One region of the Pseudomonas sp. TE3786 genome, then DNA from elsewhere that is predicted to be linked to it. Evidence: predicted binding sites of a transcription regulator. Region 1 holds the regulator's gene; the other holds the start of a gene.
What was found. Region 1 encodes FliA, which starts transcription of late flagellar genes. Its sites were predicted from a motif close to CTAAAGTTTNNNNNNNNNNNGCCGNTAA; they were not measured.

Region 1 (4,494 bases):
TTTTGCCAACTCGCGGAATGCCTCAGCGCCCAACTCGCGGCGCATAAAACGGCTCCAATCAGCGCTCAACGTGCCAGCTTCGGAATGCAGGTCATTCACCAGCGGCGCGCTCTGCTCCACCAGATCCATGGTGCGATTAGCCGCTTTCTCGGTCATGGTCACAACATAGTTCAGGCGTTCGGTGGCATCGGTGATCTGCGACACTTCCTTGGCATGAGGTACACGGGGGTCGAGCTGAAAGTTGACGATGGCGTTGTGCAGCTCACGCGTCAGTTTTCCCACCTCGTGATAAAGCCCGCGATCACGAACTTTATTGAGCTCGTGGATAAGCTGCACCGCGTCGCCAAAATTACCTTTTTCAAGGCTCTCAACGAGCTCGCGGGCATTGGATTTTAAGGACGACTCAAGGTCGCCCATGGGTAGATCGTCGTGCGCCATAATGCCCCCACGGCTGGTATCAGCCGTTAACACGCTCGAAGATTTTTTCGATCTTCTCTTTCAGGACCTGGGCTGTGAACGGCTTGACTACATAGCCATTCACCCCGGCTTGCGCCGCTTCAATAATCTGGTCGCGCTTGGCTTCGGCGGTAACCATCAGCACCGGCAGGTGCTTGAGACGATCATCGGCACGCACCGCGCGGAGCAGGTCGATACCGGTCATACCCGGCATGTTCCAGTCAGTCACGAGAAAGTCGAAGCTGCCGCTATGCAGCATGGGTAGAGCAGTAGTCCCGTCATCTGCCTCAGCGGTGTTGGTGAATCCCAAGTCGCGCAAGAGGTTCTTGATGATCCGTCGCATCGTTGAGAAGTCGTCAACGATGAGGATTTTCATGTTTTTGTCCAAGTCGACCTCCGTACAGTCCTAAACGCACCCAGCACCTGGATGCGCGTTGAATCGAGAAACTGGCAGTACCGCTCAGCTAGCGCGCCACTCGCTCAAGCGTGCACGCAAACGAGCGGCACACTGGCTATGCAACTGGCTGACCCGCGATTCGCTGACCCCCAGCACTTCACCAATTTCCTTGAGATTCAGTTCTTCGTCGTAATACAGCGACAACACCAACTGTTCGCGCTCCGGCAGTCCGGAAATGGCCGCTGCCAATGCCGATTGGAAACGTTCATCTTCCAGATCGCGCGAAGGCTCGAAGTGGGTAACGCCAGCGTCTTCGCGCAGACCTGTGTGTTCGCCGTCCTGAAGAAGGTCGTCGAAACTGAACAGGCGACTGCCCAAAGTGTCGCCAAGAATGCCGTAGTAATCCTCGAGACTCAATTGGAGTTCGGCCGCAACTTCTTGATCTTTAGCGTCTCTGCCAGTTCTGGCTTCAATTTTTCGGATCGCGTCGCTGACCATGCGACTGTTGCGGTGCACCGAACGAGGTGCCCAGTCGCCTTTGCGCACTTCATCCAGCATAGATCCGCGGATGCGAATGCCGGCGAAAGTTTCGAAACTGGCACCTTTGGTGGAGTCGTATTTTTTCGACGCTTCGAGCAGGCCGATCATGCCGGCCTGGATAAGATCTTCCACCTGCACACTGGCTGGCAGACGTGCCAGCAAGTGGTAGGCGATGCGTTTGACCAGTGGGGCGTAACGCTCGATCAACTGGTGCTGGGAGTCCTGCGCCTGTGCCTTGCTATACATACGGAGCCCATTGCCTGATGTCATACGGCCGTGTCAGCAAGCGGTTGCTGGACCAGACGCTCCACGAAGAATTCCAGATGTCCGCGCGGATTGGCTGGTAACGGCCAGGTGTCGACCTTCTGCGCGATAGCCTTGAAGGCCAGAGCGCACTTGGAACGAGGGAAGGCCTCATAAACTGCGCGTTGCTTCTGCACCGCCTTGCGTACCGATTCGTCGTAAGGCACTGCGCCGACGTACTGCAAAGCGACATCAAGGAAACGATCAGTCACTTTGGTCAGCTTAGCAAACAGGTTGCGACCTTCTTGCGGGCTGTGGGCCATGTTGGCCAGCACGCGGAAACGGCTCATGCCGTGGTCGCGATTGAGCAGTTTGATCAACGCGTAGGCGTCGGTGATGGAGGTGGGTTCATCGCACACCACCACAATCACTTCCTGGGCCGCACGGACAAAGCTCACCACCGCATCGCCGATACCGGCGGCGGTGTCGATCACCAATACATCGAGGTTGTCACTGATATCGCTGAACGCCTGGATCAGGCCAGCGTGTTGCATGGGCGTGAGTTGCACCATGCTCTGGGTGCCGGACGCCGCCGGCACGATACGGATACCGCCCGGACCTTGCAGCAGCACATCACGCAATTCGCACTCACCACTGATGACGTCCGCCAGCGTGCGCTTGGCCGACAGCCCCAGCAGCACGTCGACGTTGGCCAGGCCCAGGTCGGCGTCCATCAGCATCACTCGCCGACCCAGATCAGCCAGGGCCAGGGATAGATTGACCGAGACATTGGTCTTGCCGACGCCACCCTTGCCGCCGGTCACCGCGATCACCTGTACGGGATGCATACCCATGTTATCCACACACCTTGTCTAGCTTCGACTGGGGCCACTTGGCTGGTTACGTTCAGGTTGCCCTTAGAGGGCGACCGAAACGCCTGAAAACTTTATTGCTCGAACGCTGACCTGGCTGTTCAGCCTGCTCGGCGCGCCGGATTCTGATACAGCCCGGCGAACATATCGGCCATCGCATCCTCGCTGGGATCCTGTGGCGCCTGCAGGCTCACTGCCCGGCTCACCAACTGGTGGCTGCGTGGTACATGCAAATCATCCGGAATCCGTGGACCGTCTGCCAGATAGGCTACCGGTAGATGCTGGCTTATAGCCAGACTTAATACTTCACCCAGGCTGGTCGCTTCATCGGCCTTGGTAAGGATACAGCCACTCAGGCCGCAGCGCTTATAGCTATGGTAGGCGGCCTTGAGCACTTGGCTCTGGCTAGTAGCGGCCAAAACCAGATAATTTTTCGATTTGACCCCGCGACCGGCCAAGGTTTCCAACTGCATGTGCAGGGCCGGATCGCTACCTGGCAAGCCGGCGGTATCGATCAGCACCACACGTTTGCGCGCCAGCGGCTCCAGCGCCTGGGTCAGAGACTGCCCCGGATCTACCTGAGTCACCGACACATTGAGAATCCGCCCCAGGGTTTTCAGTTGTTCCTGGGCACCGATACGGTAGCTGTCCATGCTCACCAACGCGACATGCTGCGCGCCGTACTTGAGCACATAACGGGCGGCCATTTTTGCCAGTGTAGTGGTTTTACCCATCCCAGCCGGGCCCACCAGGGCAATCACGCCCCCCTCCTCCAGTGGCTCGACCTTCGGTGTTTTAATCGCATGGGCCAGGTGGGCGAGGATCATGCGCCAGGCTTGACGTTGCTCCGCCACCTTGCTGACGCGCTCCAGCAGCACCCGCGACAGCTCGGCCGGCAGGCCCATGCGCTGCAGACGACGCCATAGGGCCGCCTGTTGCGGACGACGGCTTTGCATCTGCCCCCAGGCCATCGAGCCCAGTTGCACTTCAATCAGCTCCCGCAGGCCATTCAATTCAAAGCGCATGGCATCCAGGCTGCGCTGGTCGGTTGCCACCGCCCGTACCGGTTCTGCAGCCGGAGCCACCGCCGCGGCAGGTTTTGGCCGCTCCGGGCGGACAAAGGATGCCGGCAGCTCAGGCGCAACGATGGACTCGTTGGCGAACAGCTGGCCGTCTTTCATTTTTTCACCAGACACGCGGCTAGCCAGATCGGCATGGGCCGACACCAGCATCGACTGAGTGCGACGCAGCTCGACTTCCAGCTCAGGGTTGGGCTGACGGGCAGGAATCATCGGCGCCTGGTAGTCCAGGGCGGCAGTCAGTTCCACGCCACCAGCAACCCGGCGCGTGCCGATGATGGACGCATCCGCGCCCAGCTCATCGCGAACCAACTTCATGACTTGACGCATATCGGCGGCGAAAAAGCGTTTAACTTGCATGACCTAAGCCTCAGTTCAGTTCTGACCCACCGTGGCAACGATGGTGACCTGCTTGTTGTCTGGAATTTCCTGGTAGGCCAACACGTGCATGGTTGGTACTGCCAACCGTGCGAACCGCGAGAGCATCGCCCGGACCGGACCGGCTACCAGCAGGATGGCTGGTTTGCCGAGCATTTCCTGGCGCTGCGCGGCATCCACCAGGGAACGCTGCAGCTTCTCGGCCATGCTCGGCTCCAGGAGAATGCCATCCTCGGAGCCTTGACCGGCCTTCTGTAGGCTATTGAGCAATATCTGTTCCAACCTTGGCTCAAGGGTGATCACAGGCAGCTCCGGCTCTAGTCCCACAATGCTTTGCACGATTGAGCGGGACAACGCGACGCGGACCGCAGCCACCATCGCGGCGGGATCTTGACTCTTAACATTGCTGATAGCTTCGGCGATGGAACGGATATCCCGTACCGGCACCTGCTCTTGCAGCAACGACTGCAGCACTTTGAGCAAGGTCGACAGCGACACCACACCCGGCACCAACTCTTCAGCCAGCTTC
Region 2 (4,494 bases), 130 kb from region 1:
GCAATCTTGCTGGTGACCTTTGGCATTGGTGCCTGTATCGGGCCGTTGGTAGCGGGTGGGCTGATGCGTCAGTTCGGTGCCAATATGCTATTTGCCTTTGTCAGCTTCTGCGCCGCGGTGCTGGTGCTGCGCATTCGCCCGGATGCGGTGACCAATCTGCACCAGGTGGACGATGCACCGCTGCACCATATGTCGATGCCGGACAACATGACCAGCTCGCCGCTGGTGGCAGCCTTGGATCCGCGGGTCGATGAGCAGATCGTGCATGACCAGATGCAAACCCAGCCGGCTGCGACGGTGGAAAATCCGGCCGACTCCAAATCAACCTGATTGGTTGTTGCTTCGCGGAAACAAAAACGCCACCTCAATGGGTGGCGTTTTTTTGCCGCTTACGGCGCTAGTCGTCGATATCGTCACGCCGCGCTTCGCGTTGCAGCTGGTAGACGAAACGGTCGATCTGCCGTTGTTCGAGGCCGTTCATACGGTGAAAGCGCATGCCGACGAAGGTGAGGTCCAGCTTGTCGTCGTAGACCATATGGCGCAGCTCCACGGCGGTAGTGATCACGCCAAAAGGCAACTTGGCGGTCAGGCGCTCATAGACCTGACCCGGTTGCAGACCTTTGCCGGCATCGCCAGGAAAACGCAGCTTGCAGCCCGTGGCGGAGATATCCAGCAATTGGCCTTTGACGGGCACTTTCAAACGATCGCCGCCTAGTTCGATATTTACCGCCTGGGCTTGTTTCAGTGGGGCGCGGTAGGCATTGCGACGCTGGTGGTAGAGCACCTCCGTGGGCATCGGGCACCAGTAGCAGTTGGAACCTTCCAGCTGCCCGACCTGTACTTGCTGCTTGTATTCCCAGGCGATGCGCACGCCTTCATGGAAACCTTCGATGCGAAAACTCTCGCCCGCTTTCAAAAAGCGCTCGCCGTCGTTGGGCACCATTTCATCCAGGGCCACCAAGCCGCGCTCGCGGTTGATCTGAATGATAAAGGTCTGAAAGCGCTGGGAGCGTTCATGGAAAGTGATGATCAGCGGGTCGCGATGTTCTTCCAGCTGGCGCAGCGCAGCAAAAACTTCCAACGGAGCTTTGAGGACTTTCGGTGGTTGCGGGCCATCACCCGCGGCGAAGGGGTTGGACACGGTCCAGAATTCTCCGAGCAAAATGCTGTGGCACTATCCATCTGGGGCGTTAGCATACTGGCATTGTGCCGGTACGTCCCCTGCGCCTTGTTATAAGTGGTGTTCAGGCCTGACTGAGCGGGCGCTGCTGGCCGATTCTAGCGGCACCGCCGCGACTGTCATAGAGCCCTGGCGTATCGGAATTGCCCCTCAGAATACCGAGCATGCCACCCACTGACGCCTGGTTGACGCGAATCAGCCGGCCATTGCGGATATTGGCGGCCTGGCAGCGTTCCAGCAGGGTACTGAGCTCGGCACCACGCTCGAGCAGTTCACCGCCAATGGGCGATTGTTCGGCCACAGCGTTGAGTCCGCTCTGGTCGGGGCTGAGATTGAGTGTGGTAAGCAGCTTGTTGCGCTCGCCGCCATGCTGGCCAAGTACGGCGAGCAGCGGTTGCTTGTCCGCCAGAATGCTTTCCAGGCGGGGTAGGTCGCGGTCGGTGAGGGCTTGGAATTCGGCGTCGATCAGTTCAAGTAGCTGCGAGGCGGTGCCGATGTCTTGAGTGAACAGGTGCAGCAGGGTTTGATCGTGCATGGCGAGCTCTCGGAGTTAGGCGTCCAACAACACCCCCAGAGTCGCCCTGCAAGGGTTAACGCTGGGATTCGAAATCGAGCAGTTTACTGGCAACGCGTTTGCTGTCGACCTGATAGCTGCCATCTGCCACGGCCTGTTTCAGGCGGGCGACGCGTTCTTTGTCGACAATCGGTTGCTCACTAAGTTTGTCGGTAACTTTCTGCAACTGCTGTGCCTGCTGGCTGAGCTGCACCGATTCACCGGTTTTCGCGGTGCTTTGTTCGGCGGCTGTAGCCGGTGCGGCAGGTTGAGTGGCGCTCGCGGTATCGTTGCGGCTACCAGTTTGGGTCGTAGCGGTACGCCCAGTGCTGGTGGACGCGGCGGCATTATTTAGCCGGTTGATATCGATGACCATGATGCAAAACCTCAGACGGTGTTTGGACGCTTGCCTAGCTTGTCGGCGCTGGTTTAGAAAACTTTAGAATTTTTTTCCCAAGGCCATTTGCCGCGTCCTACAGGCCGTCAGTGTATGAAAAGCCACGGCAAAATGCGCGCAAAAAACCATCTACATCTGTACTTCCACCTGTCCCGGCCCCAGCACGCGGGCTCTGATCACCCGCTGCGAGCTCAAATTCCGCACGCGGATCTGTTCACCCACCACGCCATCCGACAGCGCTTCGCCCGGCATGCGTACATTTATCCCGCCTTTTTTCGCACTGATCACCACCTGGTCGCTCTTGCGAATGGCTTCGGCCTGTTCGATGGAGACCGGTGCCAGCACCTGATCAGTCATTACCCCGCGGGTCAGCTTGGTGCCCAGCACTTGGCTCATATCGGTCAGGTAGCCTTGGGTCAGTAAACCCACATCGCGCTCCACCAGGGCGACGTCCGCCTCGCTGAGTTCGGTCGCGCGCTTGAGTGGGCGAATGGCGATCACCACCTTGCGGTAAAGCTTTACCTGGGCTGGAACGAATACGGTCCAGGGCGTCGACCCTTCGCAGCTGACCCTGACGGTGACCCGACCAACCGGTTGCGCCGGACTCTCCAGGGCAGTAGTCAGGTCTTCGTCGCACAACTGCAATTGCAACCGTGGGTCGAGTCGGTTGATTTGAATCTCTTGCCGCGCCTGGATTTCGCTACGCTCTAAATAGTCTTGAACCGTGACCTCAAGAAAGCCTTGGCTTGCGCCGATAAGTTGTTCAGGTAATGTCAGCTCAGCAGTCGCGTAATTCATGTGGCTAAATGCCAGCAAAGCTAGCCATGATCCGATTACAGTAGGTAGTCGGCGTGGCGTGTGTCGGAAAAGTGGCGTTTTCAGTTTCATGTTTTGCTTCAAAGCAAAGCCCGTGCCGGCTGCTAGGCTAAGCAGGGTTCGGTGGTCAAAACTTTAAAGAGGGGCAGGGTATGGCCGGAGTGATGGACTCGGTTAACCAGCGTACGCAGTTGGTGGGGCAGAACCGACTGGAGCTGTTGTTATTCCGCCTTGATAGCAAGCAGTTGTATGGCATCAACGTGTTCAAGGTGAAAGAGGTGCTGCAGTGCCCCAAGCTCACCATCATGCCCAAGTCCAGCCCGGTGGTTCGCGGGGTGGCCAATATTCGTGGCGGCACCATCCCTATTCTGGATCTGTCGATGGCCACCGGCCGGGCCGGGCTCACTGATCTGGACAGCAGCTTCGTAATCATCACCGAATACAACACCAAGGTTCAGGGCTTTCTGGTGCGCTCGGTCGAGCGCATCGTCAACATGAACTGGGAAGAAATTCATCCGCCACCCAAGGGTACTGGCCGCGATCACTACTTGACGGCAGTGACCCACCTGGACCAGCAACTGGTGGAAATCATCGACGTGGAGAAAATCCTCGCCGAAGTCGCGCCTATTTCCGAAGCGATCAGTGTGGGTGTGATCGACGTGGAAACCCAAGGCAAGGCCGTGACCAAGCATGTGCTGATCGTTGATGACTCGTCAGTGGCACGCAAGCAGGTCACCCGCTGTCTGCAGTCGGTGGGCGTGGAAGTTACCGCCCTCAACGATGGCCGACAGGCCCTGGATTTCCTGCGTAAGCTGGCAGACGAGGGCAAGCGTCCGGAAGAAGAATTCATCATGCTGATTTCCGACATCGAGATGCCGGAAATGGATGGCTATACCCTGACGGCTGAGATTCGCGCGGACTCGCGCATGCAGAAATTGCATATCCTCCTGCATACTTCCCTGTCGGGCGTATTCAATCAGGCTATGGTGAAGAAAGTAGGGGCCGACGATTTCCTCGCGAAGTTCCGTCCCGACGATCTGGCTTCCCGCGTGGTTGAGCGCATCAATGTTTCGGAATGAGGGCTGAGGGCCTTGCGGCCCTTGAGCAACCTATATGTATGGTGAGGCAGCGCTAGTGTCTTCAGGTAACGTGGATTTTGAGCAGTTCCGGATTTTCCTGGAAAAGGCCTGTGGCATTGTGTTGGGGGCCAACAAGCAGTATCTGGTCTCCAGCCGGCTGAACAAGCTGATGGAACAGAACAGCATCAAAACCCTCGGCGAACTGGTGCAACGCATGCAAGGCATGCCGCGCGGCGGTTTGCGCGAGCAGGTGGTCGATGCCATGACCACCAACGAAACCCTGTGGTTTCGCGACACCTATCCCTTCGAAGTATTGAAAACCCGGGTTTACCCTGAGCTGCTCAAGGCCAATCCCAGCGCGCGATTGCGCATCTGGTCGGCGGCCTCGTCGTCGGGGCAGGAGCCTTACTCGCTGTCGATGGCGACCGATGAGTTCGAGCGCAGCAACCTGGGCCAGCTCAAGGGCGGC

Region 2: flgM (flagellar biosynthesis anti-sigma factor FlgM) is a predicted target of FliA. The motif match lies at 2,149-2,176, and genes of this name have one in related genera.

Annotation. Positions count from the first base shown of each region.
Region 1 is NZ_JBSRZF010000005.1:159,255-163,748, reverse strand. Features, by position in the region: gene ACVW0Y_RS08220 (protein phosphatase CheZ) at 1-438, opposite strand, end outside; gene ACVW0Y_RS08215 (chemotaxis response regulator CheY) at 458-832, opposite strand; gene fliA (RNA polymerase sigma factor FliA) at 917-1,663, opposite strand; gene fleN (flagellar synthesis regulator FleN) at 1,660-2,499, opposite strand; gene flhF (flagellar biosynthesis protein FlhF) at 2,610-3,947, opposite strand; gene flhA (flagellar biosynthesis protein FlhA) at 3,963-4,494, opposite strand, start outside.
Region 2 is NZ_JBSRZF010000005.1:32,426-36,919, forward strand. Features, by position in the region: gene ACVW0Y_RS07600 (MFS transporter) at 1-330, shown strand, start outside; gene ACVW0Y_RS07605 (flagellar brake protein) at 398-1,141, opposite strand; gene ACVW0Y_RS07610 (flagella synthesis protein FlgN) at 1,245-1,715, opposite strand; gene flgM (flagellar biosynthesis anti-sigma factor FlgM) at 1,771-2,109, opposite strand; gene flgA (flagellar basal body P-ring formation chaperone FlgA) at 2,260-3,018, opposite strand; gene ACVW0Y_RS07625 (chemotaxis protein CheV) at 3,099-4,025, shown strand; gene cheR (protein-glutamate O-methyltransferase CheR) at 4,081-4,494, shown strand, end outside.